Regions from separate parts of the Halomonas sp. DP8Y7-1 genome, predicted to be linked through region 2. Evidence: predicted binding sites of a transcription regulator. Region 2 holds the regulator's gene; each other region holds the start of a gene.
What was found. Region 2 encodes sigma-54, which starts transcription at its own class of promoters, with help from an activator protein. Its sites were predicted from a motif close to TGGCACNNNNNTTGCTNT; they were not measured.
Positions count from the first base shown of each region.

Region 1: the regulator sigma-54 is predicted to act here: its motif matches at 2,856-2,873, upstream of KUV41_RS16495 (hydrogenase small subunit).
Region 3: the regulator sigma-54 is predicted to act here: its motif matches at 7,741-7,758, upstream of KUV41_RS02580 (HAD-IIB family hydrolase).

Region 1 is NZ_JAHVIN010000013.1:104,682-114,466, reverse strand. Features, by position in the region: gene KUV41_RS16500 (nickel-dependent hydrogenase large subunit) at 1-1,627, opposite strand, end outside; gene KUV41_RS16495 (hydrogenase small subunit) at 1,627-2,724, opposite strand; tRNA gene KUV41_RS16490 (tRNA-Met) at 3,085-3,161, shown strand; gene KUV41_RS16485 (M18 family aminopeptidase) at 3,401-4,732, opposite strand; gene KUV41_RS16480 (carboxy terminal-processing peptidase) at 4,907-6,985, shown strand; gene KUV41_RS16475 (ASCH domain-containing protein) at 7,129-7,623, opposite strand; gene KUV41_RS16470 (glutamate decarboxylase) at 7,974-9,347, shown strand.
Region 2 is NZ_JAHVIN010000012.1:116,877-126,661, reverse strand. Features, by position in the region: gene KUV41_RS14875 (phospholipid-binding protein MlaC) at 1-395, opposite strand, end outside; gene mlaD (outer membrane lipid asymmetry maintenance protein MlaD) at 429-893, opposite strand; gene mlaE (lipid asymmetry maintenance ABC transporter permease subunit MlaE) at 911-1,693, opposite strand; gene KUV41_RS14860 (ABC transporter ATP-binding protein) at 1,690-2,499, opposite strand; gene KUV41_RS14855 (calcium/sodium antiporter) at 2,747-3,688, shown strand; gene KUV41_RS14850 (KpsF/GutQ family sugar-phosphate isomerase) at 3,722-4,729, shown strand; gene KUV41_RS14845 (KdsC family phosphatase) at 4,814-5,380, shown strand; gene lptC (LPS export ABC transporter periplasmic protein LptC) at 5,377-5,952, shown strand; gene lptA (lipopolysaccharide transport periplasmic protein LptA) at 5,997-6,527, shown strand; gene lptB (LPS export ABC transporter ATP-binding protein) at 6,527-7,252, shown strand; gene KUV41_RS14825 (RNA polymerase factor sigma-54) at 7,445-8,857, shown strand; gene hpf (ribosome hibernation-promoting factor, HPF/YfiA family) at 9,038-9,346, shown strand; gene ptsN (PTS IIA-like nitrogen regulatory protein PtsN) at 9,353-9,785, shown strand, end outside.
Region 3 is NZ_JAHVIN010000003.1:168,529-178,313, reverse strand. Features, by position in the region: gene KUV41_RS02605 (ABC transporter ATP-binding protein) at 1-27, shown strand, start outside; gene KUV41_RS02600 (ABC transporter permease) at 108-2,684, shown strand; gene KUV41_RS02595 (polyphosphate kinase) at 2,767-4,317, shown strand; gene KUV41_RS02590 (hypothetical protein) at 4,597-5,985, shown strand; gene glyA (serine hydroxymethyltransferase) at 6,228-7,493, shown strand; gene KUV41_RS02580 (HAD-IIB family hydrolase) at 7,796-8,737, shown strand; gene KUV41_RS02575 (glycosyl transferase) at 8,734-9,785, shown strand, end outside.

The DNA.
Region 1 (9,785 bases), on a different contig from region 2:
CGTTCCAGGTGGTGGGCACGATGCACTGATAGTTCTCGATCTTGCCGTCCTTGATGCGAATCCAGTGGCCGTTCATGCCCCTGGGAGCCGCCACGATACCCACCCCACGGGCTTCGCTGGGCCAGGAGGCGGGGTCCCACTTCTCGATGTTGGCCGTGGCGAGGTCACCTGCTCGAATATTGGCCACCAGTTCGTGCCAGTCATCGAGCATCATGGAGGCGCAGTAATGCGCCTCAAGCGCCCGCGCCAGGGTGCGCCCTATCGTCGAAGGCAGTGCCTGGCGTGGCGTAAGGCGGGTGCCGGCGAGCTGATTGAAGGCCGCCAGGGAGCTGTCGACCTGGTCGATGACAAACTCGTTGCCCTGGGAGTAATTGAGGATATAGCGGGCCAGTGGCCCCACCTCCATGGCGTGCCCGCGCCAGCGCGGCGACTTTATCCAGGAATACTTGGCCGACTCATCCAATTCCCGGATGTGGGTACGGGTGCCTACGGTTGCCTGGCCCAGCTCGTAGTGGTGTTCCGTCTCGCCGTCCCACGGGTGAAGCCCCTTTGACTCGTCGGCATAGCGATACCATGAATGGGCCACGAACTCCTGGATCTGCTCTGGATCGGTGGGGTCGACCTCGTGCACCTCGTCCCAGTTACCACCGACGATGGCACCGCCCTTCAATTGATCGGTGGACTTGTCGTAGTTGACCTTGGAGTAGTCGCCGTAATCCATCACATTGCTGCCAGCGAGACCGCCGCCATGGAGCCAGTCCTTGTAGAAGCTGGCAATGGCGATCACATCCGGCAGGTAGACGTTCTGGGAGAACGCAAAGGCCTCTTCCATACGAGCCCGAACGAAATTGAGTCGCTCCATATTGAGCGGAGCCCCGGCAGCCAGGTCACCGTCGATATTGATGGCGCAAGGCACCCCACCCACCATGTAGTTGGGATGCGGGTTCTTGCCGCCGAACACCGTATGGACCTTGACGATCTCCTTCTGCAGATCGAGTGCCTCCAGATAGTGGGCGGTGGCCATGAGATCCGCCTCCGGTGACAGCTTGTACGCCGGGTTGTCCCAGTAGCCGTTCTTGAACAGGCCCAGCTGGCCAGACTCGATAAAGGTCTTCAGACGATTCTGCACATCCCGAAAGTAGCCAGGGGATGACAGCGGATGGTTGGGGCCGGTCAGTTGCTGCAGACGAGATGTGGCCCTGGGATCGGCGCGCAGCGCATTGACGGGATTGACCCAGTCGAGCGCATGCAGGTGATAAAAGTGGACCACGTGATCGTGCCACTGCAGCACCTTTGCCATCATTTCCCGAATCAGGTGAGCATTTCGCGGGATGCGTATATCCAGGGCATTTTCCACCGCTCTCACCGATGCCAGCGCGTGACAGCCTGTACAGACGCCGCAGATGCGCTCGACAAAGGCCCAGGCATCCCGAGGATCACGGCCCTTCAAAATGACCTCAAGCCCACGCCACATGGTGCCCGTGGAGACCGCATTGCGAATGATATTGTTGTCATCCACATTGACCTCACAGCGCATGTGTCCCTCGATGCGCGTGACGGGATCCACCACGATGCGACGGCCGCTTCTATCCAGGTCGAACCCGTTGGGTGTGCGCGTCTGTGTCATCAGACCTCCTCCTTGCTGACAGATGACTGGCGCTTGACCTGCGCCCGTTTCAATGCGGTGACCGCGGCATGAATGGCGACCGCGCTGCCCACACCGGTCGCCACGGCACCACCGATCTGGTCGGCATTGGCCTCGATACCGAATTGGTGAACGTCCTGCAGGCGGGCGTACCAGGACCCTTTATCCCAAAAACCATCCTCCGAGCAGCCGATACAGCCGTGACCCGCCTGGATGGGGAAACTCACGCCTTCATTCCAGCGCACGGTGGAACAGGCGTTGTAGGTGGTCGGCCCCTTACAGCCGACCTTGTAAAGGCAATAGCCGCGCCTCGCCCCCTCATCATCGAAGGCCTCGACAAATTGGCCAGCATCGAAGTGCGGACGCCGATAGCATTTGTCATGGATTCGCTGGGAATAGAACATCTTCGGACGCCCGGTACGATCCAGCTCGGGCAGGCGATCGAAGGTCAGCATGTAGGTGATGACGCCGGTCATGACCTCAGCGATGGGGGGACAGCCCGGCACCTTGATGATCGGCTTGTCGGTGATGACCTTGTGCACTGGGGTGGCCCGGGTGGGGTTGGGCCTGGCGGCCTGAACACACCCGTGACTGGCACAGGAGCCCCATGAGATGACTGCCTTGGCATGGGCCGCCGCCTGCCGCAACTGGTCCACGAACGGCCGGCCTCCCACGATGCAGAACATGCCGTCTTCGTTGAGCGGTGGATTCCCCTCCACCGCCAGGATGTAGTTGCCCTTGTAGCGTTCGATGGTGTCGGCAAGCGCCGCCTCAGCCTGATGCCCCGCTGCGGCCATCAAGGTGTCGTCGTAGTCCAGCGAGATCATGGACAGCACCACATCCTTCACCAATGGGTGAGCCGACCGGATAAAGGACTCTGAGCAACATGTGCATTCCAGGCCATGGACCCACACCACCGGTGTGCGGGGCTTGGTTTCCATGGCGTGGGCAATCTTGGCCGTATAGGCGGGCCCCAGGCCCAGCGCTGCTGCAGTCAGAGAGCAAAACTTGAGGAACGAGCGACGCGTGACTCCCTGTCGGCGCATCACGTCGTAAAAGGTCTCGATGGGTTCCATCATCAACGACTCCCCTGTCGTGGTCGTCAATCGATCTTCAATCGGCGTTTGGCATCCTGCTGGCGATGACGTATCCATCGCGCGGGATCAGGACGGCTTTATGGCTAGCGCCGACGCTCACGGTCCACAAGAGAAAAGCAATACATGTGCCAACGACGTTTTCGTTATATCTTTCAGACAGGTAGCAGTATTTTCACGTTGCAGGGGGTAACCCAGCGACCGGTCGCTGTGCGCCAGATTCTCGGCCCAGCCGGCACATCAGCACAGGGCGGCAAGCAACTTGCCAGCGCCGCTAATCGGCCACACCGCCGCCTTCCAGCTTGACATTCCAGGTCAGCCAAGTAGAATGCAGCGCCATTGAAAGGCTACGTAGCTCAGTTGGTTAGAGCACATCACTCATAATGATGGGGTCCCCTGTTCGAGTCAGGGCGTAGCCACCAGATACAGAAAAAGCCCGTCGATCACTGATCGACGGGCTTTTTCGTTGTGACGAGATAGGCCGAGGGACCCTGACCTTTCCCCCAAGCTTCAGGGGCCGGTAGGCCTGGAAACAAAGATGACGGGGCGACTGTCTAGGGCGTGCCGTCTCTCTGCATCCTGCAGGGCGCTGATGCGGGATGGCTGATGCCAGCTGTCACATGCCCGCCCAGCGCCCCTATCTCGTTGGGTTCCTCGAGGGTCAGACCAGTGTCGGCTGGTTGAAAAACGCCGTCAGCACGCGAGTCAGATGCTCGACATCCTGGCTGCCCGCGGTCTCGCGAATCGAGTGCATGGCCCACTGCGGAACGCCAACATCCAGCGTAGGCACCCCAAGCTCAGTCGCGGTAATCGGCCCGATGGTGCTGCCGCAGCCCATGTCGGCCCGGGTGATAAAGGTCTGCACCGGCACGTCCGCCTGCTCGCACAGATCACGGAACATGGCGGCCGTGGCACTGTTGGTGGCATAGCGCTGATTGGCATTGGTCTTGATCACTGGCCCGCCATTGAGACTTGGGCCGTGCTGCGCGTCATGCTTGTCCTTGAAGTTCGGATGCAGGGCGTGGGCATTATCACAGGAGATCATGCGCGACGATTGAATCAGGCGAATGTAGCCTTCTTCCGTCCCCTCACCGACCTGCCCATTCACGCGCTTCAGCACGTCCGCCAGGAACGGGCCCTGGGCACCGCAGGCACTGGCACTGCCGACTTCCTCGTGGTCATTGGCCACCAGCACCATGCCCTGGTCGCCATCGGCATCCAGCATGGCCTCAAGCCCCATGAAGCAGGACAGCAGGTTGTCCAGCCGGGCACTGGCGATCAGCTCCTGGCGCAGCCCTACCAGTGACGGCGGCTGCAGGTCGTAGAAGCCCAGTTCGAAGTCCAGCACCTTGGCATCGCCGAGTCCGTGCTGCTGCTCCAGCCATGCCTGCAGCAGGCTCTCCAGAGTCGCGTCCTCATCGGCCTGCATGACGACCGGGGCCATCTGGGTCTGGGCATTCATCGCACGCCCGTCGTTGGCTTCACGATCCAGATGAATCGCCAGGCTGGGAATGATCGCAATCGCCTGCTCGACGTTGATCAGCACGCCCTTCACCTGGCCATTCGGCAATCTAACGTGAATGCGGCCTGCCAGGCCCAGATCCCGGTCAAACCAGGGCGACAGCAGCGCGCCGCCATAGACCTGAACGCCCAGCTGCAACCACCCCGCCGAACGCTGGGCAGCATGGGTCTTGAGTCGTAGATTGGGGCTGTCGGTGTGTGCACCGACCATACGCAGCGATGACAGAGGTTGCGTGCTGGGCAGGTTCACCGCAATGATGGAGGAGTCATTGCGAGTCACATAGAAGCGGTCGCCGGGAACCAATTCCCAGCTGTCGGTCTCCAACAGATGGCGGTAGCCCGCATCTTCGAGCCGCTGAGCCATGTTCGCAGTGGCATGCCAAGGGCTGGGTGAACGGCGAAGAAAGTCGAGCAACCGACTGAGCCTTTTGGCGCATTCGGTATCATCCTTTGGCAAGCACTCCTGTGACATGGGCGTCCTCTGATGCATGATAGTAATGGTTCAAGGTTTGCCCTTTACTCTGTTAACACGGTAAAGGACAAGGATTGACAGCAAGCTGCTACAATGCGAATCCGGTCCAAGGGACCCGCCGACCGAGTCGGTGTCAGACCGACGAGTGTACACGAATCCTGGAGTGCTTCATTGATGAGCCTGATTGAGTCTGCGGGTCGCGCCCTGGCGCTTTCCCTGCTGATCGCGGCCCCAACGGCGCTGGCCACTCCCACGCCCGGCGACGACCAGCGTCAGGCGGCCATGGAGGTGGCCGAATCGCTGCGTTACGGCCACTACGCGGATGTGAAGCTGGACGACCAATGGTCCAACCGCGCCTTCCAGCGCTACCTCGACGTGTTGGATGGACAACGCGCCTACTTCCTTCAAGACGACGTGGATGACTTCGGTGATCTACGCACCGGCATGGATGAAGCCTTGCTGGATGGCTCCCTGGCCAGGGCCTACGACCTCTACCAGCGCTATCACGAGCGCGCCGAAGCACGCCTTGACTGGATGCTGGACGAGATCGATGACCTCGACATGTCCTTCGATGGGCAGGGGCGACTGGAGCTGGATCGCGAAGACGCCTCCTGGGCCGCCTCTCAGGAGAGCCTGGACGAGCTGTGGCGCAAGCGCCTGGCCAACGCCGCCCTGACGCTGTCGATCAGTGGACAGGACGACGACAAGGTCATCGATACCCTGCGCGAGCGCTACGAGACCCAGAAGCACCGTCTTGAGCAGACCAACTCAGAGGATGTGTTCGGACTGATCATGGCCGCCGCTACCGGCACCGTGGACCCCCACACGGAATACCTGTCGCCGCGCCAGGGTGAATCCTTCGACATTCAGATGCGACTGTCACTGGAAGGCATCGGCGCACTGCTTCAGGCCGACGGCGAATACGTCAAGGTGGCCAGCCTGGTGCCGGGCGGCCCCGCCGAGAAGGATGGCGCACTCAAGCCTGCCGACCGCATCATTGGCGTTGGCCAGGAAGGCGAGGACATCGTCAACGTGGTCGGCATGCGCCTGGATGACGTGGTCGAGCTGATTCGCGGTCCCAAGGGCTCCGAGGTGCGTCTCGAGGTGGTGCCCGGTGAAGCCGTCGACATGACCCGCTCCACCGTGGTCGATATCACCCGCGACACCGTCAAGCTCGAGGATCAGGCGGCTTCCAGCGAAGTCATCGAGGTTCAGCGCGAAGACGGCGTGCACAAGGTCGGCGTCATCGAGGTGCCCGCCTTCTACGTGGACTTCGACGCCTGGCAGGCGGGAGAAGAGAACTACCGCTCTACCACCCGTGACGTCGCCGCCGAGGTCGAGAAGCTCAAGGCCGAAGGCGTCGAGGGCATCGTCCTCGATCTGCGCAACAACGGTGGTGGTGCCCTGCAGGAAGCCAACTCGATGATCGGCCTGTTCATCGATCGCGGCCCTACCGTGCAGGTTCGTGATGCCCGTGGGCGTATCAGCCTGTACGGCGACACCGACAGCGGCACCCTCTACGACGGTCCGCTGGTGGTTCTGGTCAACCGCCTGTCTGCCTCTGCCTCGGAAATCTTCGCAGGAGCCATCCAGGATTACGGCCGTGGCCTGATCGTGGGTTCCAACACCTTCGGCAAGGGCACCGTGCAGACCCTCAATGACCTGAGCTACGGCCAGATCAAGCTGACCCGCGCCAAGTTCTACCGGATCTCTGGGGAGAGTACCCAGAACCGCGGCGTCAAGCCGGACATCATGTACCCCAGCCTGCTCGACCCCGAGATTATCGGTGAGAGCGCGCTGGACAACGCCCTGCCCTGGGACACGGTACGTGACGTTCAGTACCGCAGCTATGGCACACCGCGCCAGTACCTGAAGGAACTGCGCACACGCCACCAGCAGCGGGCCGACGACCACCCCAACTTCCATTACCTGGAGCAGCGGGCCGAACTGGCGAGCCGCCTGCGCGAGCAGCACACCAGCGTCAGCCTCAACCGCGAGCAGCGTCAGCGTGAAGCCGACGCCCAGGACGCCGAGATGCTGTCACTCGAGAACGAGCGCCGTGAAGCCCTCGGCCTCGACATCCTCGAGGAATGGGGCGATGCCCGCGAAAGCGGTGACGATGCCGACCTGGCCGCCGAGGAAGACGCCGAAGAGGAACAGCCCGTCGACCGCGCCGAAGTCGAAGAGTCAGCGGAAATCCTGCTCGACTTCGCCGAACTCGGCCCGAGCTGGCAGTACGCGGTAAAAGGCTAAGTCGCGATACAGCCACTTAGCTGCACGCAGAACGAAAAAGCCGGGGCATCAAGCCCCGGCTTTTTTGGTTTCTGGCCCCCACAACACTGCCCCTTCCCCATCAATGAACTTCCGAAAGATCTATGGCACTCGCTGTCGAGCCCTTAACCCTTGTCGTGATTCATCGACTCTCTTCTTGGATAGACCACCTCGAAACACTCCAATACAAGGGCCATTTCCTCCGATGGTTGCACGCCTAGGGAGTAGCACTCTCTGGTAAAGAAGTCCCAATGAGCCTCCCTCCACCATGCTAGAGAGCCGTCCCCCTCCCCCTCCTGTTCCGCAAACGCTTCCGTGACATCGATGAAGCGACATCGGTTAACGGAGGTAACCTCTACCACGCACACAGGACAGCCTTGCCAATCGGTAACCACATGCAGGTCGCCCTTTTTTGGCAGACTCAGGCCAGCACGCACATACCCCTCGTACAAGCTACTGGTGGCACGTTTCTTACCGGCGAGGATCAGGCTAGCACACAGGTTCGCCTCCTGATGGTTATCACAGTAATAACCAGCACTGAAGGCACGGCCAGCAGTTGAAGATGTGACCGGCAGTGTTGCCAGATATCGCTCTAGAAAGGCTTTCTGGTATTGGTTCATCCTTCCGTCCTGTTCACGTGAGCTCTGACCTCATACCACCTACCTCACCCCACTACGGCCTGGTTGACGCGACCCTGCGCGGGTCGTCGCAGTGCGCTGCGCCCACCATGAAGCGATATCACACGCCATCTGGCGATTGGGAGTATGCGATTTAGAGCAATAGTCGCCTATCGGAGGAATACACGACGCGTAGCCTTGCCGAAGGCTCGCCATAACACATCCAAAGGGAGCCACGGCGAAAAGGACCCACAGACACCTGGCACGGGGAAGGAAGGCACTTCGCCAGATGGAGGACAGGCCAGCCCGAGGCAACTGATGACGTGTTCCATCACCCGCATAGGAGCATCACCATGAAGCATTCCTCTCCCTTTGACCTGTTCGTCAACGAGTACAACGAAGACATACCCGAGCATCACTTTCCCAGAAGCAGCATCTCGGCCTCAGCGGCAGAGGCCATTGTCAACTCGGAGGCCTGGACCGACGCCCAGCCTGTCATGAACCTTTCCTCCTTCGTCACCACCTTTACCGAACCCGAAGCTCTCAAGGTGCTTGAACAGCACTTTCTGAAGAACTTTATTGACCATGACATGTACCCACAGCTGTTCGCTATAGAGCAGCGAATGGTCCGTTGGCTGCATGACCTGTGGAACGGGCCGAAGGAGGCCACCCCATATGGAGCAGCGACGGTGGGCTCCTCCGAAGCCTGCATGCTGGCAGGACTGGCCCACAAGTGGAACTGGCGCCAGGCCCGCGAGGCCGCTGGCAAGGAGACGTCGCGGCCCAACCTGGTGACCGGTGGCAACGTCCAGATCGTGTGGAAGAAATTCCTGCGCTACTTCGATGTCGAGCCAACGATTGCGCCACTCAAGCCCGGCAATTATCGACTCACAACAGAACACCTTGAGGCACTGGTGGACGAGAATACCATTGCCGTCGTCGCCATCGCTGGCCAGACCTTCACGGGTGAAGATGACGATATCGAAGCGATTCATGACTGGCTGGACGACTACGAGCGACGCACTGGCCACAACGTGCCCATGCATATCGATGGGGCGTCTGGTGGTTTCGTCAATCCCTTCCTCTACCCCGACTACCCATGGGACTTTCGACTGGCCCGGGTCAAGTCCATCAATGCATCAGGCCATAAGTTTGGGCTGGTGCCTCCGGGATTGGGTTGGGTGATCTTCCGTGACCGTGAGACCTTCAACGAGGATCTGGTGTTCTACGTCAATTACCTTGGCGGCGAGATGCCCACGGCCACCCTCAACTTTTCCCGCAGCGCTGCCCAAGTCGCCTACCAGTACTACACCTTCCTTCGCCTCGGGTACGACGGTTACCGCGAGATCATGCTGCATACCGTCGAGAACGCCAAATACCTGCGCAACTTACTGGTGGACAGCGGCTACTTTGACATCATGAATCAGACACAGCGAATTCCGGTGGTCGCGCTCACGCTGAAAGACGGCTTCGATACCTTCAATGAGTTTGATATCTCCGCCAAGGTGCGTGAACGTGGATGGGTACTCTCGGCCTACTCCATGCCACCGAACGCAGAAACCGTGACCAGTCTGCGCATCGTGGTACGCCCCCATCTCAACCGCAACGTCATCAAGGGCTTGGCTAGAGACATCGTCACTGCCTGCGACTGGCTAAAAGCACATGGCGGCACATCAGTTGCCCCGACGTTGCACGATCATACGAAAACAGCCATCAGCAAGTGTTGAGCCCCCACCTAAGGCCGCTGGCCACCGCCAGCGGCACCCCATCCGGCAACAAGGGGGTAAAGAGCTGCAGCAGATCGTTGCTCGTCGCTCGTCACGCCTGCTCGACTTCGCCAAGCCAGGCCTGTGCTGGTGGCGGTACGCGGTAGAAGGCTAGGCAGCCACGGAACGATATAGCTGCACGCAGAACGAAAAAGCCGGGGCATCAAGCCCCGGCTTTTTTTGGTTCTAGCGGTCTGAAACCAGCCATCGACAACCTAACGGCGAACAGCCCTTCGCTCTCTTCTCTCTCGTCTCTCCCTCCAAAGCAACATCACGACCCAGAGTTCGAGCACGGCAAAACCAATAAACGCCACCCCGTAGCCCAATCGAACCTGACGCTGCTGCGCCTCGGTCGGAAACAGCTCCAGCGAGCCCTGCAAGAATCCAGCACTGCTCAAC
Region 2 (9,785 bases):
GCCGCCGACTGGTTGTCGAGCACCCGAATGGAGTCATACTCGAACGTCACCAGGCCCTTGGCATAGGTATCCAGCAGCGTCTGCTTGAAAACGTCGACGAAGCGAGAGCGCTGCTGAGGGGTGGCGTTGTTGAAGTACCGCCCCATCACGCTGGCGCCGATGTAGCGAAAGTCGGCAACACCGCGCAGGCTATCGTCCACGACCTGCTTGAGCTCCTGAGGGTGCTCCATGTAATACGACTCACGGCCATCGATCTTGCCCATCAAGCCATCGATGCTGTCGCGAATCATTTGCTCGGGAGATTGCTGGGCCAGAGCGGGCAAGCTGACCAGCACCATCATCAGCGCTACCATCCAGCGCCGCAGCTGAACCATGGCGTGCAGAGAACGGGTCATTGAAGCCTCCTTGTCAGTCCGGAAACTGCCGGATCAGTCTTTCGTCAGGTTGGACACGAATTGCTGTATGAGTTCCTCTAGCACCAGCGCGGACTGAGTGTCTCGCACGACACCGCCGTCCTCGATCATCTCCGGCGATCCGCCGACGGACAAACCGATGTACTGCTCGCCCAGCAGGCCGGACGTCAAGATGGCGGCCGTGCTGTCGTCCGGCAGCATGCCGGAAAGTTCGTTATCGAGAGACATCACGACTTCGGCGTCATACCACTCGGTATTCAGGTCAATGCTCTCGACCCGACCCACGGTAACGCCCGCCATGGTCACCCGCGCCCGCGGCTTGAGACCGCCGATGTTGGCGAAGTTGGCACGTAACTCGAAGGTGTCGTCGGCGCGCTGCAGGTCGAGCCCGCTGACCTTGAGCCCCAGGAACACCAGGCCCAATATGCCGGCCAGCATGAACAGGCCAACACTCAATTCCATTGTCTTGCTGCGCTTCATGGGCAGTCTCCGAAAAATCAGGAAAGCCCGCCGAACATCACGGCGGTCAACACGAAATCCAAGCCCAGTACGGCCAGGGAGGAATACACTACGGTCCGGGTGGTCGCCCGCGAGATACCTTCGGAGGTCGGGATCAGGTCGTAACCCTGAAACACGGCGATCCAGGTCACCACCAAGGCAAACATCAGGCTCTTGACGATGCCGTTGCCAATGTCGTTGAAGAACCCGACGCTGGCCTGCATGTTGCCCCAATAGGAGCCCTCGAACACCCCCAGCCACTCGACGCCGACAAGATAACCGCCATAGATGCCCACTACGCTGAAACCGATGGTCAACAGCGGCAGCGAGACAAAGCCAGCCCACAGTCTGGGCGCCACGATTCTACGCAGCGGATCGACCCCGATCATTTCCATGCTGGTCAGCTGCTCAGTGGCTTTCATCAGGCCGATCTCGGCGGTCAACGCTGACCCCGCGCGTCCCGCAAACAGCAGTGCCGCCACCACCGGCGCCAGCTCGCGAAGCAAGGCCAGAGACACCATCTGCCCCAGCGCATCCGCCGCGCCAAAGTCGACCAGAATGGTGTAGCCCTGAAGCGCCAGCACCATGCCGATAAACAGGCCAGATACCAGAATGATCGCCAGCGACAGCACACCGACCATGTAGACCTGGGCAATCCACAGACTGATGCCCCCCATGGTGGGACGGCCAAACATCGATTGCGCTAGAAATAGCCCTGCCCGGCCCACTGCCTCGAGCAGGTCACAGCCACGCCGCCCAAGGCGACTGATCCGCTCGATCATGCTTCCTCCTGCCCCAGAATATCGTCATAGAAATCATTGGCCGGATAATGGAACGGGACAGGCCCATCCGGCTCGCCATGCACAAACTGGCTGACGCGGGGGTCCTGCTCGACGTCCAGAGAAGCGGGCGTACCGTGGGCCATGACTCTTCCGTCCGCTACCACATAGACATAATCGGCAATGGACAAGGTCTCCTTGATATCATGGGAGACCACCACCGAGGTCAAGCCCAGCGCCTGGTTGAGACGACGAATAAGCTGAACCAGCACACCCATCGAGATCGGATCCTGACCGACGAATGGCTCGTCATACAGAATCAGCTCGGGGTCGAGGGCCACCGCACGCGCCAGCGCCACTCGCCGCGTCATCCCGCCAGACAGCTCCGAAGGCATCAGATCGCGAGCACCACGCAGCCCGACCGCTTCGAGCTTCATCAGCACCACATCGCGCACCATGCTCTCCGGAAGATCCGTATGCACGCGCAGGGGAAACGCCACGTTCTCGAACACGCTAAGGTCGGAGAACAGCGCACCGCTCTGGAACAGCATGCCCATGCGTCGCCGCATCTGGAACAGATCCTTGCGCGATAGTCGGTGCACATCGTGCCCGTCGATCAGCACCCTGCCGGCGCTCGGCGCCAGCTGCCCGCCGATCAACTTCAGCAGAGTGGTCTTGCCGGTACCACTGGGGCCCATGATGGCCGTGATCTTGCCGCGGGGAATGGAGAGATCCACGCCACGAAAGATATCTCTATCGCCGCGCGTGAAATGCAGGTTCTCCACCTCCACCAAGGAGGAAGCCGTCATCGCAGTCCCCAAACAATGATGGTCGCCATGAAACAAACGCCGCTGCCTCGCTCGCTGCAAAACGCAGACGGGCTACGCCACGACCATGGAACCAGGAAGCATGATAGAGCGCGTTGCCATGCGCTCGGTTTTCGAACATCGTATCTTAACTGAAACATGCCACGCCAGTGCAGCGGCTGCGCGCTTGCGCGCAGGATGTTGGCAGGGTTCAATGGGCGCCCTCGATATTCATCATCAGGTTGTCCGCATGTTGTTACCGCTCGTCGCTGTCGCTCTTGGTCTTGTTGGCCTGCTATGGAGCGCCGATCGCTTCGTTGGCGCGGCCGCTGCAACCGCGTATCGCGCCGGCATGAGCATCATGCTGGTCGGCATGACCATCGTTTCCATCGGCACCTCCGCCCCGGAGATCGTCGTGTCGGTGATGGCATCCCTGGATGGCACGCCTGACCTTGCTACCGGCAATGCGCTGGGCTCCAACATCGCCAACATCGCGCTGGTACTGGGCGTGACCGCCCTGGTCGTACCGATTCCGGTGCGTTTCAGCATCGTTCGTCGCGAACTGCCACTACTGCTGGGCGCGACCGGACTGGCCGGCTATGCCCTGGCCGATGGCCAGCTGAACAGCGTCGACGCGGCCCTGCTGCTGGCCCTGCTGGTGTTCAGCATCTGGTGGCTGTTTCGCGCAGACGAAGGGCAGCAGGAGGTCGCCGGCGAGATCCCCGGCATGGCGCTGGGCAAGGCCCTTGTCTGGCTGGTCGTGACCCTTGCGGTGATGATCGCCAGCTCCCGCGGGCTGGTCTGGGGCGCAACCGAGCTGGCACGCTCCTTCGGGGTGAGCGAGCTGGTCATTGGCCTGACCGTCGTCGCTATCGGCACCAGCCTGCCCGAGCTTGCCGCCTGTGTTGCCAGCGCCCTGAAGCGTCACCACGATCTCGCCATCGGCAATGTCATCGGCTCCAACCTGTTCAACATGCTGGCCGTGCTGCCCGTACCTGGCTTGCTGGCACCGGGGGCCACCGACCCTGACGCCGCGGGGCGCGACTTCCCGGTCATGCTCGGCCTGACGCTGGCGCTGGCGGCCATCCTGCTGTGGCAGCGCCGCGGGCGCGTCGGACGCATCGTCGGCGCGCTGCTGGCAGCCAGCTACGCCTTCTATCTGTTCTGGCTGGGTACCTCCCTGACAGCCTGACCCTTGTGACAACGGTGGTAAACGGCAACAATCATGGCCATGACCAAATTTCCCGACGGGGCGTCGCCCTCGACACCCATCAATGTTCGCGCTATCGCCCGACGCACGCTGGAACTGGAGCGCGACGCGGTCGATGCGTTGATTCAGCGCCTCGATGAGGCCTTTGAGCGCGCCTGCACGCTGATCCTGGCCTGCCAAGGACGGGTGGTGGTGACAGGCATGGGCAAATCCGGCCACATCGGCGGCAAGATTGCCGCCACTCTGGCCAGCACCGGCACCCCGGCGTTCTTTGTTCATCCCGGTGAAGCCAGCCATGGCGACCTTGGCATGATCACCCCAGGTGACGTGGTCCTGGCGCTGTCCAATTCCGGCGAGACTGCCGAAGTTACCGCCTTGCTGCCTCTATTGAAGCGTATGGGCATTCCGCTGATCAGCATGACCGGCAGGCCCGGGTCGACCCTGGCGCGCCACGCCGAGGCCCATCTGGATGCCGGCGTCGAACGCGAGGCCTGCCCGCTCGACCTCGCCCCCACATCCTCTACCACGGCAGCGCTTGCCCTGGGTGACGCCCTGGCCGTCGCTCTGCTTGAATCCCGCGGCTTTACCGCGGAAGACTTCGCGCTGTCCCACCCCGGCGGCAGCCTGGGCAAACGCCTGCTGCTGACGGTGGCAGACCTGATGCATACCGGCGACAGACTTCCCGTCGTGGCGACTGGCTCACCGCTCAGAGATGCTCTGCTCGAGATCACCCGCCAGGGCCTCGGTTTCACCTGCGTAGTGGCCGATGACGGTACCCTGGCGGGCGTCTATACCGATGGCGACCTGCGCCGAACCCTTGACCGCCACCAGGATTTCAGCACCCTGAGCGTGGACGATGTCATGACCAGTCCCGGACGGCGCATCCGTCCCGACACCCTGGCGGCGGAAGCCGTCAAGCTGATGGAAGACAGTCGCATCACCGCTCTGGCGGTGGTGGATGACCAGCAGCGCCCGGTTGGCGCGCTACACATGCATGACCTGCTGGCAGCAGGTGTCATTTGACGCCTGGCCTGACGGCACTCCGGGCGCTACAGCCGGGCAGCTGCCGTCACACCTTCTGCCCACTCAACATCAAGGATCGCCATGATGGCCCACGACCCACTTGCCTCACTCTCCCCTGACCTGGTGCAACGACTTGGCCGCGTGAAGCTGCTGGCGCTGGATGTGGACGGCGTGCTGACCGATGGGCAGCTTATCTTTCATGCCGACGGTACGGAACTGAAGGCCTTCAACACCCTCGATGGCCACGGTATCAAACTGGCCAGGCGCGCGGGAATCGACGTCGCTCTGATCACCGGGCGTAGCTCACCCATGGTCTCCCAGCGCGCCAAGGCGCTGGGCATCCAGCACGTCCAGCAAGGTGTCGAACGCAAGCTGCCGGCGCTGGAATCGCTGTGCGCCGAGCTGTCGCTGTCACTGGAAGAGGTGGCCTATTGCGGAGACGACCTGCCCGACCTGCCGTGCATTGACCGCTGTGGCGTGGGCATCAGCGTGCCAGGCGCCCCGTTCTACATTCGCGAACGCGCCCGCTGGGTCACCGAGCGCGGCGGCGGTCATGGCGCAGTGCGCGACATCACGGATACCTTGCTGGCTGCCCAGGGCCGCCTCGACGGCGTGGTGGACAGCTATCTGAAGGACGGACCCCTGATATGACATGGCGCTCACTGCGGCCCGGCTTCCGTTTCTGGCTGGTCATCCTGCTGCTGGTGCTGGGCGGCGGACTGGCCCTGCTCGACCCGCGGGACGGCACTGTGCCCGACCTGATCACCGACGATCAGGCCGGCGAGCCGGACTACTACCTGATCGATGCCACCCTGACGCGCTTCGACACCCAGGGTGCGCCCCATCAACGCATTACGACCCCGCGTCTGGTGCACACCCCGCTGGATGACATCACCCGCGTCGACCAACCTGACATGGAGCTTGTCGATGACAGTGGCCGCCTGTGGATCGCCACTGCCACCGACGGCGAACTTGGCCCGGACGGCAACCCTCTGACACTGACCGGAGATGCCCACCTCGAGGCCCCTGCCGAGCGCTGGCAGCTGGATACCGAGGTGTTGGTCTATGACAGCGATTCAGGCCACGCCTGGAGTGAGACGCCTGCGGTATTGCGCCAGCCCCCCCAGGAGATGCGAGGCGAGCGCTTCGATGCCTGGATCCATGACAATACCGCCCGTCTGACCGACAATGTCACCGGCTATCATCCGCCAGAGCCTCAATAAGCCAGAGCCGCTCTCAGCCCGAGCCCTAACAAGGAGTCACTTCCATGATGCGTCCCCGTCCCGCGCTACTGCTCGCCCTGGCCCTGGGCCTGACGAGCGTCGCCACCAGCACCGTCACTCTGGCGCTGGAAAGCGACCGCAGCGCCCCCATTCAGGTAGAGGCCGACCAGCTGGACCTGGATGACCGCGCAGGCACAGCGGTGTATACCGGCGATGTGCGTATTCAGCAGGGCAGCATGCTGCTGACCGGTGAGCGTGTGGAAATTCAGCGCAACGACCAGGGTCAGCTATCCCGCGCCACGGCGACTGGCTCCCGTGCCTATCTGGAGCAGCAGCCTTCGCCGGAAGAGCCGGTGGTCAAGGGCTGGGGCAAGAAGGTGGTCTACCATGTTGCCGAGCGCCGCATGGAACTCATCGACCAGGCGGAATTGCACAAGGCCAATGACACCTTCGACGGCGCCTACCTGGAGTACTTTCTCGATCGCCGCGTCGTCCAGGCTCGCTCCAGCGCACAGGGTGTCGACGGCCAGCAGCGCATTCGCATGACCCTCGAGCCGGAAAGCCAAGGAAACTGATGAAGACTCTCCACGCTCGCCATCTGGCCAAGAGCTACAAAAAGCGCCGCGTCGTCCAGGACATCAGCCTGTCCATCGAACAGGGCAGCATCGTGGGCCTGTTGGGCCCCAACGGCGCCGGCAAGACCACCTCCTTCTACATGATCGTCGGACTGGTCAGGGCGGATGCTGGCACCATCAGCATCGACGATGACGACCTGAGCCGCGCGGCCATGCACCAACGGGCACTGGCGGGTATTGGCTACCTGCCCCAGGAAGCCTCCATCTTCCGCAAGCTGTCCGTAGCCGACAACATCATGGCGATCCTCGAGACCCGCAAGGACCTCGACCGCGACGGTCGCCAGGCGCGCCTTGAGCAACTGCTCGAAGACTTCCATGTCAGCCACATTCGTGACAACCCGGGCATGAGCCTGTCCGGCGGGGAAAGACGCCGGGTCGAGATCGCCCGAGCCCTGGCCACAGAACCCGCCTTCATTCTGCTCGACGAACCCTTTGCCGGGGTGGATCCGATCTCCGTCGGCGAGATCAAGTCAATCATTCGCCAGCTCAAGGCTCGTGACATCGGCGTCTTGATCACCGATCACAACGTGCGCGAGACGCTGGACATCTGTGACCGCGCCTACATTGTCGGCGACGGCCAGATCATCGCCGAAGGCAGTGCCGAGTCGATCCTTGCCAACCAGCGCGTCAAGGAAGTCTATCTCGGCGAAAACTTTCGCCTTTGACCACCATGGGCGCTGCCGGGCCGCTATGTTGGCAGGGTCTTCATGGCGCCCGCTCGACCTTGCACTGACGCGCATGCGGAGCACAGCAAGCCCTGCGCGCCATCCCCTGCCCACAAGTTGGCAAGAAGCTTGCATGGTACCTGACCCGCCGTTAGGGTAAGGCTTTTCAGCTCCACGAACGGAAGTCACATCATGGCCCTCAAGGCGTCACTGCAGCTGAAGATCGGCACCCAGCTGACCATGACCCCTCAGCTGCAACAGGCTATTGGCCTGCTCCAGCTTTCCACGCTGGACCTGCGCCAGGAAGTCCAGCAGGCGCTCGAGGCCAACCCGATGCTCGAGCTGGAGGATGAATTTGGCGAGCTGCAGGTCAAGGACAGCAAGGACGATGACTGGGCCGACGAGATCCCCTCCGAGCTAACGGTCGACAGCGACTGGTCCGATACCTATCAAGACCTTGGCACCGCCCCGGCCGGCAGCGCCGAGGCGCCCGACTTCGAGCGCCAGGCCAGCGGGCAATCCCTGCATGGCCACCTTAGCTGGCAGCTGGCCCTGCTGGACCTCAATGATAATGACAGGCGCATCGCAGAGTGCCTGATTGACGCGGTCAACGGCGATGGCTACCTGGTGGGACACCTTGACGATATCGCCCAGGGCCTGGCCGATGACGACGCTGCTGCCCCGCCCCTGCAGGACGTGGCGTCGGTACTGGCCAGGCTGCAGCAATTCGAACCTACCGGTGTATTTGCCCGAGATTTGCGCGAATGCCTGCAGCTGCAACTGGACAGCCTGCCCCGTGACACCCCCCTTCTGCCCCAGGCGGGAAGACTGGTACGCCAGTTTCTCGAGGCGCTGGCCAGCGGTGATCGTCGTCTGCTGAAGCGCCGCCTGAGCCTGACCGAAGAGCAGCTGGACGATGTCATCGAACTGATCCGTGGCCTCGACCCTAGGCCTGGCAGCCAGTACGGCGACAGCGACAACGACTATGTCATTCCCGATCTGGTGGTCCGCCACACCGAAGAAGGCTGGCGCGTCGAGCTGAACCCTGAGGCGATGCCACGCCTGCGCATTCAACCCGACTATGCGGCCTTGATCCGACGGGCCGACAAGAGCCAGGACAACCAGTTTCTGAAGGACCATCTGCAGGAGGCGCGCTGGCTGATCAAGAGCCTGGCAAGCCGCAACGACACCCTGTTGAGGGTCGGACGCGAAATCATGGAGCGGCAGCTCGATTTCCTCGAGCAGGGTGAAGCCGCCATGAAACCACTGGTGTTGGCAGACATTGCGGCCAAGGTCGAGATGCACGAATCGACCATCTCACGGGTGACGACCCAGAAATTCGTGCATACGCCACGGGGAGTGTTCGAGCTCAAGTATTTCTTTTCCAGCCAGGTGGGCCAGGATGGGGATGCCCATTCCAGCACTGCCATACGCGCCATGATCAAGTCGCTGATCCAGCAGGAGCCGCCTCGCAAACCGCTGTCTGACAGCAAATTGGTGGAGCTGCTCGCCGAAGACGGTGTCAACGTCGCCCGACGCACCGTCGCCAAGTATCGAGAAGCGATGAATATTCCCTCTTCAAGCGAGCGCAAGCGCCTGCGCTGAGCCCGGTCAGATGGCTCGAGACAGGCAGCGAGCAGAGCGCGTAGCGCAGTTACATGAAAAGCGCAAGCGCTTGAAATATCGCACGACATCTGCGTCTTAATGCGTAGAAGCAGGGGGGTTTGCAGGATCGGAAAAAGGGTTACAATCGAGCTACCACCCGCAAGAGCAAGGAGCCTTGTCATGCAAGTCAACATTACCGGCCACCACGTCGAATTGACCGATCCCCTGCGTGACTACGTACAAGAGAAGCTCGCCCGTGTGGAGCGCCACTACGACAACATCACCAATGTGCAGGTCACCCTCTCGGTGGAGAAGGAGCGCCAACAGGCTGCCTGTACGCTTCACGCTGCCGGTGCAGACCTGCATGCAGAAGCCCAGGACGGCGACATGTACGCCGCCATCGACGCCCTTGCCGACAAGCTGGACCGCCAGCTCGTCAAGCACAAGGAAAAATCCCAAGCCCGCGCCCAAGGCGCCGGAATTCGCTGACCTCTCATGACATTGGATGCCATTCTCCCCCCCGAGCGCACGCTATTTGACGTCCCGGGGGGCAGCAAGAAGAGGGTGCTGGAATTTTTCAGCACCTTCATTGCGCAGAACACACCAAGCCTGGATAGCCAGGAAGTCTTCAGTCGCCTGATCGGCCGCGAACGTCTGGGTAGCACCGGCATCGGCAATGGCGTGGCCATTCCGCATGCTCGCAACCCTCACTGCAAGGCCCCTATCTCTGGCTTTCTCAAGCTGGCAGAGCCGATTGATTTCGACGCCATCGACGGCGAACCGGTGGACCTGGTCTTTGTCTTGCTGGTGCCTGAGGAAGCGGATGATGCTCACCTTGCCCTGCTGGGACAGGTGGCCGGGGTCATGAATGACGCCGATACCCGACATCGTCTGCGCCACGCGACGTCCCAGCGCGAGCTGCACGAGC
Region 3 (9,785 bases), on a different contig from region 2:
GGTCCCGCCGCGGAGGTGTCGTCATGAGCGCAGGCTCCCACCAGCCAAGCAGCACAGCATCGGCGTCAGCCGCCGAGGGGACGGGAAGCCGTCATGCCCGGGTGTTCATGCGGCAGTGCCTGATGGCACTGCGCTCGCTGCGGCGTGATCTGCGGGCCGGGGATGTGCGCGCGCTGCTGGTGGCACTCACCCTGGCGGTGGCTGCCTCCACCATGATGGGCTTCTTTCTCGATCGTCTCGAGCGAGGCCTGACCCGCCAGGCCAGCCAGATGATGGGCGGGGACGTGGTGCTTGAGCAGTCCGATCCCTTTACCGCTGAGGTGCGTCAGCGCCTCGAAACGGCAGGAATGACGCTGAGTGACCAGGTCGACCTGGTCTCCATGGCCAGTCGTGACGGTGCCTTCCAGCCCGTCAGTATCAAGGCCGTTGATCAGGATTACCCCCTCTACGGGGCGTCACGGGTCGACCAGGGGCAGGGTACCGAGGAACTGACCACGGGCCCGGCTCCGGGTGAGGTGTGGCTGGCCCCCAGGCTCGAAACCCTGCTCGATATCGAACTTGGCGACCAGCTGGACCTGGGGCAGGGGAGCTTTCGCGTATCTGGCTGGATCGAACGCGAGGCCGACCAGTCCGCCGGGTTCGGCAGTTTCAATCCCCGGGTGATGATGCACGTCGATGACGTCGAGTCCACCGGCCTGATTCAGCCAGGCTCACGTATCGAGTACGAAATTCTGGCGGCCGGTTCGCCTGATGCAGTGGCCTCCCTGTCCGGTTGGCTGGCGCAGCTTCGCGCCGAAGGTGTCGAGGTGCGCGATGTGCGGGTGGATCGACCGCGTCTTGGCTCGGCCCTGGAGCGGGCGGAGACCTACCTCAGCCTGGCCGGCCTTGCTGCTGTCCTGCTGGCTGGCGTGGCGGTTGCCATGGCAACCCGTCGCTATGTGGACCGACACCTGGATACCGCCGCGTTGCTGCGCTGCTTCGGCGCATCGCAGCAGGACCTGACCCGTGTCTTTGCGCTGCAGCTGGCGGGCTTGGCTGTTGTCGCCAGTACGTTGGGAGCAGCGTTGGGGTTGGCAGGCCAGGCGGCGCTGCTCGCCTTGATGCAACGCTTTCTGCCGCTGGAGCTGCCGCCTCCTGGCATCTTGCCGCTATGGCTTGGCATCTTGACCGCCGTCGCGGTGCTGGCGGGCTTCGCCGGGCCGACGCTGCTGCGATTGAAGCGTGTCAGTGCACTCAAGGTCCTGCGGCGTGAGCTTGACCCCTTGCCGGCCTCCGGCTGGACCCTGCTGGGGGCGGCAGCGCTGGCCTTTGGCGGATTGCTGTGGCTGTATTCTGGCAGTCTGGGACTGGCGGCAGGACTGCTGGTGGGCGGAATGCTGGCACTGGCGCTGCTGTGGGGGCTGGCCGGGCTGATACTTGACGGAGTGCTGAAGCTCGTCTCCCGGTGGCAACATGGCCGACCTGACAGCGTCGCCAATGCCCTGCGTCTCGGCGCCCGCCAGCTGGCCCGTCGCCGCACCGCGAGTCTTGGACAGATGCTCGCCTTCGCGGTCACCTTCTTTGCCATGACCATGATTGCTCTGGTGCGAGGGGATCTGCTGACCACCTGGCAGGCCCAACTGCCCGACGACACGCCCAACCACTTTGCGATCAATATCCAGCCGACCGAGCGAGATGCCTTCGAACGACAGCTTGGTGATATTGCCCAGACCACCAGTGACCTCTATCCCATGGTCAGAGGAAGAATCACGGCAATCAATGGCGAGCCCCCGCGGCAGGCCGTCCCCGCCGACGCTCAGGGAGAGAATGCGCTGCGCCGGGAGCTTAACCTGACCTGGCGAGCGTCGCTGCCAAGCGGCAATCGACTGGTGGCTGGTGAGTGGTTCGCTGCGTCAGCCAACGCAGATGACTGGCTGTCGCAGGTGGACGCTGAGCCAGCCGCGTCGTCTCCCGAGACAGTGACAGCCCCCATTTCTGTGGAACGTGAGCTGGCAGAGAGACTGGGACTAACGCTTGGGGATCGACTCAGTTTCAGTATCGGGGCCGACACCCTGGTCGGAGAAATCACCAGCCTTCGTGATCTCGATTGGGACAGCTTCAAGCCCAACTTCTATGTGATCTTCCCGCCGGGAGTGCTGGAGCGTTTCGGACACAGCTTCATCACCGCCTTCTATCTGGAGGCGGATCGCAAGGCTGACCTGGGGCAGCTGGTGGCGTCCTTTCCCGGCGTGACCTTGCTGGATGTGGATGCGCTGCTGGGCCAGGTGCGCGACGTGCTGGGACAGGTGACTCGCGCCGTCGAGGTGGTATTGGCGTTCGTGCTGCTGGCGGGGGTTAGCGTGCTCTATGCCGCTCTGATTGCCAGTCAGCCGGTAAGGGCCCACGAAAGTGGACTACTGCGCGTGTTTGGCGCGGGACGACGGCTGCTGGACCGCGTGCAGTGGTCCGAGTTTGCCGTTCTGGGCTTGGCCAGTGGACTAATGGCCGCACTGCTGGCCGAGGTCGCCACTGCGGCGTTATACCTGCTGTGGTTGGACCTTCCTCCCCGCTTTCATCTATGGATCTGGTTGGTGGTGCCGTTGTCTGGCGCGTTGATCCTGGGGGCGGTAGGGCACCTGTTGTCTCGAGGCCTGCGGCGCCAAGCGCCTGCGGCAAGCCTTGGGCTGTTGGGAAGCGCTGAGTAGCTGTCGAGCAGGGCAGGGCGCACAGTGGTTCCTGGGCAAGCGACATCAGCGCAGCGGTCGCGACCGCCGCGAAGGAGTGAACATGGGCAAGTCTGCGCAGGGAACGACCGAGAAGGGAGCCAGTGGCGATGGTACGCAGAGCGCTTCAGGGGCGAGCGTAAAGCGCAAGCGCGCCAAGCCGGACAAACGACAGGGCAGCAACAAGATGTCGGCCGAAGAGCGGCTGCGCTTCGGCCTGCTGTCTGCGCAACTGACCCTGGCTCAGCAGGCGGATCGGGCGGTGTTGGTACTGGTCGCGGGACATGCGGCGACCGGCAAGGGCGAGCTGATCAATCAGCTCAACCACTGGCTGGAGAACCGGCTGACGGAGGTGCACGCCCTGGCGCCAGGAGACGAGGAGCGCTGTCGTCCCTACTGGTGGCGCTTCTGGCATCGCCTGCCGACGCGCGGACGGCTGGGGGTGTTCGTGCACGGCTGGGTTGGCGACGCGGTCCTCGCGCGGGCCTCAAGGGCGCTGGGCGAAGGCGCTTACAGTGACCGTATCGAGCAGATGCGCCAGTTCGAAGCCGAGCTCGCGGCCGATGGGGTGCAGCTGGTCAAGCTGTGGCTGCAGATCGACGCCGAGAGTCAACGCCGACGGCTCGAGATGCTGGCGGCAGACCCGGCCACTCGCTGGCAGGTCACCGAAGACAAGTGGCGGCGACATGCTCAGCACGGGCTGCTGGATGAATTGGCGCGGGACCTGCGCAAGCGCACCCACCGTCGCCACAGCCCCTGGATTGAGCTGGACGCCAGTTCTGGCGGCTCGCTGCTGTCCCAGGTGGCCAAGCTTCTCGAGAACGTCATGACAACGCCTCCTCCCGCCCTGGAAGTGGAGCCATCACCGGCGCTGGAGGCGGTTCAGCCTCCCTCCCTGGCGGCGCTGGTGCAGCGAGAAGCACCTGCGCGGCTAAAGAAGCGCGACTATGTTGAACGCCTGTCCGAGTCTCAGGCCCGCCTGGCGGAACTGGCCCGCAGCGCCGCGCGCCAGCGAGTCCCGCTGGTGGTCATGTTTGAAGGCCACGATGCGGCGGGCAAGGGCGGTGGCATTCACCGCCTGACGTCTGCCCTGGATGCCCGGCTCTATCAGGTGCACCAGGTCGCGGCACCGACCGAGGAAGAGTTGCTGCATCCCTGGCAATGGCGCTTCTGGCAGCGACTCCCCAGGGATGGCAGGGTCGCGGTGTTCGACCGCTCCTGGTACGGCCGCGTGCTGGTCGAGCGGGTGGAGGGCCTGGCCGTGGAAGATGACTGGCGTAGAGGCTACGAAGAAATACGCCAGTTCGAGGCGCGTCTGCTGGAGCATGGGGCGGTAGTGGTCAAGCTGTTCCTTGCCATCGACAAGGATGAGCAACTGGCCCGCTTCGAGGCTCGCGCCGCCACGCCCCACAAGCGCCACAAGTTGACCGATGAGGACTGGCGTAACCGCGAGCGGTGGGACGATTACCAGCAGGCGATTGACGAGATGTTCAGCCAGACTCATGTGCCCGGTGCCGAGTGGACGCTGATCGACGCCAATGACAAGCGCAGGGCGCGGCTGGAGGTGATCCAGGAAGTCAGTCGGCGGCTTGCCGCCAGGCTGCCCTTGGCATGATTATCCCTTCGGGTCTGCCGGGTACCACAGCGACGGTGCCTGAGTCGGTCGAGAGGTGTCGTCGAGAGGTGTAAGAGTGGTGTGATAGCAGTGTGGCGTCAGGGCTGGCGTCATAACAAGGCTGTCGGCGGTCATGACGACAGGCTACAGTGATTCACTCAGGCCCATCTTGCTGGCGACCGGACGGATGGACCGGTCGGACGACTCAGGCGTTGCGACAGCCAATTGTTGAGATGGCTGAAAGGCTGATAACCGAATTCACAGGGGAGGTGAACCTCGATGAAGTATCTGATTCAACCGCGCCATGGGGCGCCACTTGCGCTGCTGCTGGCGCTGGGGTCCGGTATGGCGCAGGCCGATGCCGAGCGTCTTGAAGCGGACCTCAAGACGATGCTGGGAGGCGAGGGCACGCTGGAGATCGGTGACGTGTCCGATGAACTCTTCGGCAGCACCACCAGCGCCGAGGATCTGGTGTTGACGGGCCCTGATGGAGAGCGGCTCAGTGTTGCTCGCTATCTGGTCGAAGGTGACTACGAGTCGCCCGACGAAGTCGTGCTGGAAGAGGTGGAACTGATTGACCGTGGCGCGAGCATGACCCTCACCCGGTTGAGCTTCGAGGAGCCCGGTCAGGCGGTTCTGGACCTGCGTGAACTGCCCTGGGGCCAGGACAATCCCCTGGCGGGGCTTCGTCTGGAAGGCCTGGTCATGGACCAGAGTGAGGGATCGGTGGGCGCGGACCTGCCCTGGGGCGAGTTTCCCGGACAGATCAATATCGACAGCCTGGAAGCGACTGAGCTCAGCCAGGATGCCATCGGTAGCCTGGTGCTGTCGGGCCTGACGGTGGCGTTCCAGGGTGACGAGGACCTGGGCACCGGGACCTTTGCCCTGCCGTCGCTGAGCCTGACCGGCTTGAAGGGAATGGAAGGCGATTCGCCGACCGTCGACGCGCTTGAGCTGTCCGACTTCTCGCTGGATTCCGATCGTGTGGTGGCCTCCTTGGCCAGCCTGGTGGCGGATGGCGACATGACGGATGGGGCCTACAGCGGTCGCATGGAAGGACTGGCCCTGGACCTGGCGAAGATGATCGAGCTGGCACCGGCGGATGAGCGCACCCAGCTGCGCATGGTCGCCAATGTGCTGACCGGAGGCACCGGGCAGTTGACCCTGGATGCCGACATGGACGGTACCTGGGAAGCACAGGGATCCAATGGCCAGGTGGCCAGTCGCTTTACCATGACGGCCCGTGACGCCCTGCGTATCGGTTTCGATAGCGACCTGCCCGTCAATCTTCCCAAGGGCCAGGACCCCGCGACCTATTTCGCGGGCCTGAACGACTGGACCGAGCTGGATCTGCAGGGCGGCGATGTGTCGCTCGATATCGGCGATCTCGGCGTCTTCGGACGGATTGCCCCGGTGATCGCGGCGACCCAGGGAGTCTCGGAGGACGCGCTGCTTGAGCAGTTCCGGACCCAGGCGGAAGGCTTCGGCATCATGATGGGGCCCCAGATCGGGGCGGTGCTCAGCGGTATCGTCAAGATGATGGCGGGCGAAGCCAGCAGCATGCAGATCACCACCGAGCTTCCGCCCAGCCAGCATATTCAGAAACTGGCCAAGGAAGACCCGATGGGTCTGCCGGACGCGCTGTCGATGCAGGTCACGGTGGAGTAATCGCGGTAAAGCGGCGCATCGCAAGGGAAGGATGAGTCGCTGCGCCGACGGCGGCCACGTCGTCGGCGTCCAAATAACCGGCCTGTTCAGGCGTGGTTCAGTAAAACTAACCCCAAGATGAGAAATCATGGAACAGCTCATGACGGTCTTTCATGTGAAAGCGGTCATGGGCTGCGCTATTATGGCGGCCCGATTTATACGATTCTCTGTCGTCTTTCCCCTGCCGCGAGGTTATGCCGCCGATGTTCAGCCGTGATATGCAGATTGCCGGTTTCGATGATGCCCTGTTCGATGCCATGCAAAAGGAAGTGGCTCGTCAGGAAGCCCACATCGAACTGATCGCCTCCGAGAACTATGCCAGCCCCCGCGTGATGGAGGCTCAGGGTAGCCAGCTGACCAACAAGTACGCGGAAGGCTATCCCGGCAAGCGCTACTACGGTGGCTGCGAGTACGTCGACATTGTCGAGCAGCTGGCCATCGACTACGCCAAGGAGCTGTTTGGTGCCAGCTACGCCAACGTTCAGCCGCACTCCGGCTCCCAGGCCAACGGCGCGGTCTTCCAGGCGCTGGTCAAGCCGGGTGATACCGTCCTCGGCATGAGCCTGGACGCTGGGGGCCACCTGACCCACGGCGCACGTCCCAACTTCTCCGGCAAGCATTACAATGCCGTCCAGTACGGCATCGACGAGTCCGGACGTATCGACTACGAAGAAGTGGCACGTCTGGCCCGCGAGCACCAGCCGAAGATGATCATTGCAGGTTTCTCTGCCTACTCCCAGATCATCGACTGGGCTCAGTTCCGCAAGATCGCTGACGAAGTGGGCGCCTACCTGCTGGTCGACATGGCCCACGTGGCGGGTCTGGTGGCGGCGGGTGTCTACCCGACTCCGCTGCCCCACGCCCATGTGGTCACCACGACCACCCACAAGACGCTGCGCGGACCCCGCGGTGGCCTGATCCTGTCCGCCGAGAACGATGCCGACATCGAGAAGAAGCTGCAGTCCGCCGTCTTCCCTGGTGGACAGGGTGGGCCGCTCGAGCACGTGATCGCGGCCAAGGCGATCTGCTTCAAGGAAGCCATGGCGCCCGAGTTCAAGACCTACCAGCAGCAGGTGGTCAAGAACGCCCAGGTGATGGCCAAGGTGTTTATCGAGCGCGGCTACGATGTGGTGTCCGGTGGCACCGAAGATCACCTGTTCCTGCTCTCCCTGATCAAGCAAGGTTTGACCGGCAAGGATGCGGATGCCGCTCTGGGCCGCGCTCATATCACGGTCAACAAGAACGCCGTGCCTGGCGATCCCCAGAGCCCGTTCGTGACCTCTGGCCTGCGTATCGGCACCCCGGCGGTGACCACTCGCGGCTTTGGCGAGGCCGAGTGCGGCGACCTGGCCGGCTGGATCTGCGACATTCTCGACGTCATGGCCAGCGGTGAGTCCAGCGAGGCCGTTGAAGCGGACGTGAAAGCCAAGGTCGAGGCAGTCTGCGCTCGTCTTCCGGTCTACGCCTGAAAGCGGCAGGGTAAGCACCATCAGGAACCGTAGCCTGATGACGTAGCCTGCACGACGGAATGCCCCCATGAGTCCTGCTCGTGGGGGCATTTTTATGCTGGCGGCAGGCTCATCCTGGGGGCCGGCTAAGCCTGCCGGCTACTGCACCATGTTGGTGCCTGGGTGTGCACCTGTCCTGACCTCGGTGGATGCTTCGTTGTGCACATGTTTTTGCATGTGACTGTTTTATTTATCTTCCTTAACGCGGTGGCGTGCCCCTTGCTATGAGTCAAGGTGAACTCTTTTGATGCGAAGGCCCTGCCATGCACGCCACTGCCACGCCCTGCCTGGGCGACAGCGCTGAACCCCGCCTTCTGTTTACCGACCTGGATGGCTCTCTACTTGACCACCATGACTACGACTGGGCGCCTGCCCAGCCGTGGCTCGAGACGCTGCGCAAGGCCGGTGTCGGGGTGATTCCGGTGACCAGCAAGACGCGCAGTGAGCTGCTTGGCTTGCGCCAGGCGCTGGGACTTGCTGATCAGCCCTTTATTGCTGAGAACGGAGCGGTCATCGCCCTGCCCGACAGCTGGTGCCATGCCAGGCGCGAGGGTCCAGTGGGCCCCGATGGCCTGGTCATTCGCACCCTGGGTGTCGATATCGGACTGATTCGTCGGCGCGTGGCGATCTGGCGGGAGCGTCTGTCGGCGCGCTTTCTGACCATGAGTGAAATGGCACTGGAGGACGTCGTGGCGTTCACCGGCCTGGATGAACAGGAGGCACGCCTGGCGCGCCTGCGCGAAGGCAGCGAGCCGCTGCTGTGGGAGGACGACGATGCGCTGTTGCAACGCTTTCGCGAAGGTCTGGCAGGCGATGGCCTGCGCATGACCCGTGGCGGACGCTTCTGGCATGTGCTGGGGGACACAGACAAGGGCCAGGCGGTGCGTTGGCTGTGTGCGCGCTACGAAGCGTTGAAGGGCAAGCGACCGACCACCCTGTCCCTGGGCGACGGCCCCAATGACGTGGCCATGCTGGAGGCAACCGACGCCGCGGTGGTCATTCGCGGCCAGCATGGTCTGGATGTCCGGCCGGATCAGCCAAACCTCTACCGCAGTGAAGCGATGGGGCCACGGGGCTGGGCCGAAGGGGTAGCCCATTGCTGGGGAGCGAACCCTCAGGCCCTCGAGGCAGCGGCCAGGGGAGACCAGGGCGCGCAGACAGACGATCAGCATCACCATCTTGGCGGAAAAGAGGACGACGCATGAGCGATTTCCATCAGAACGGCATCATTACCGATTTTCACAACCTGACGCGTCGTTCTGCCGAAGAGCTTGAGGCGGACCTTGAGCAGTTCGCCAGACAGCGTCCGCTGGGGCTGATCCTGCCGTCGCTCTATTCTGAACTGGAAGGGCCGGCACTGGATGCGATCGTCGAGACCTTGTCGAGTGCAGACTACTTGTCCGAGATTGTCATCGGCCTGGATCGTGCCGACCGCGATCAGTTTCTGCGTGCTCGGGAATTCTTCTCCCGCCTGCCCCAGCACCACCGCATCCTGTGGAATGATGGACCTCGCCTGCGCGAGCTCGACGCCGACCTGTCTGCCGAGGGGCTTGCCCCACAGCAGCCGGGCAAGGGGCGCAACGTCTGGTTTTGTGCGGGCTATGTCCAGGCATCGGGGCGCACAGCAGCGGTGGGACTGCACGATTGCGATATTCTGACCTACGACCGCTCGCTGCTGGCCAGACTGATGTACCCCGTGGCGCATCCACGCTTCAACTACGCGTTCTGCAAGGGCTACTACTCGCGCATCGCCGAAGGCAAGCTGAACGGACGGGTGTCCCGGCTACTGGTCACGCCGCTGCTGCGGGCGCTGAAGATCATGCACGGGCCGCTGCCTTATCTGGACTATCTCGATAGCTATCGCTACCCGCTGTCAGGCGAGTTTTCCATGCGCACGGAGGTGCTCGACAACCTGCGCATACCCGCCGACTGGGGACTGGAGATCGGGGTGCTGTCCGAGGTGCACCGTGACCATTCGACCAACCGTCTGTGTCAGGTCGACATTGCCGATGTCTACGATCACAAGCATCAGCCGGTCTCTGCCGATGATGCCAGTGCGGGGCTCAACCGCATGAGCCTGGATATTGCCAAGGCGCTGTATCGCAAGCTGGCAACGCAGGGGGTGGGATTCTCCTCCGAGGGTTTTCGCACGCTGAAGGCGACCTACTATCGACTCGCTCTGGATTTGATCGAGTCCTACGACCACGATGCCACCATGAATGGCCTGAGCCTCGATCGCCACGCCGAAGAGCA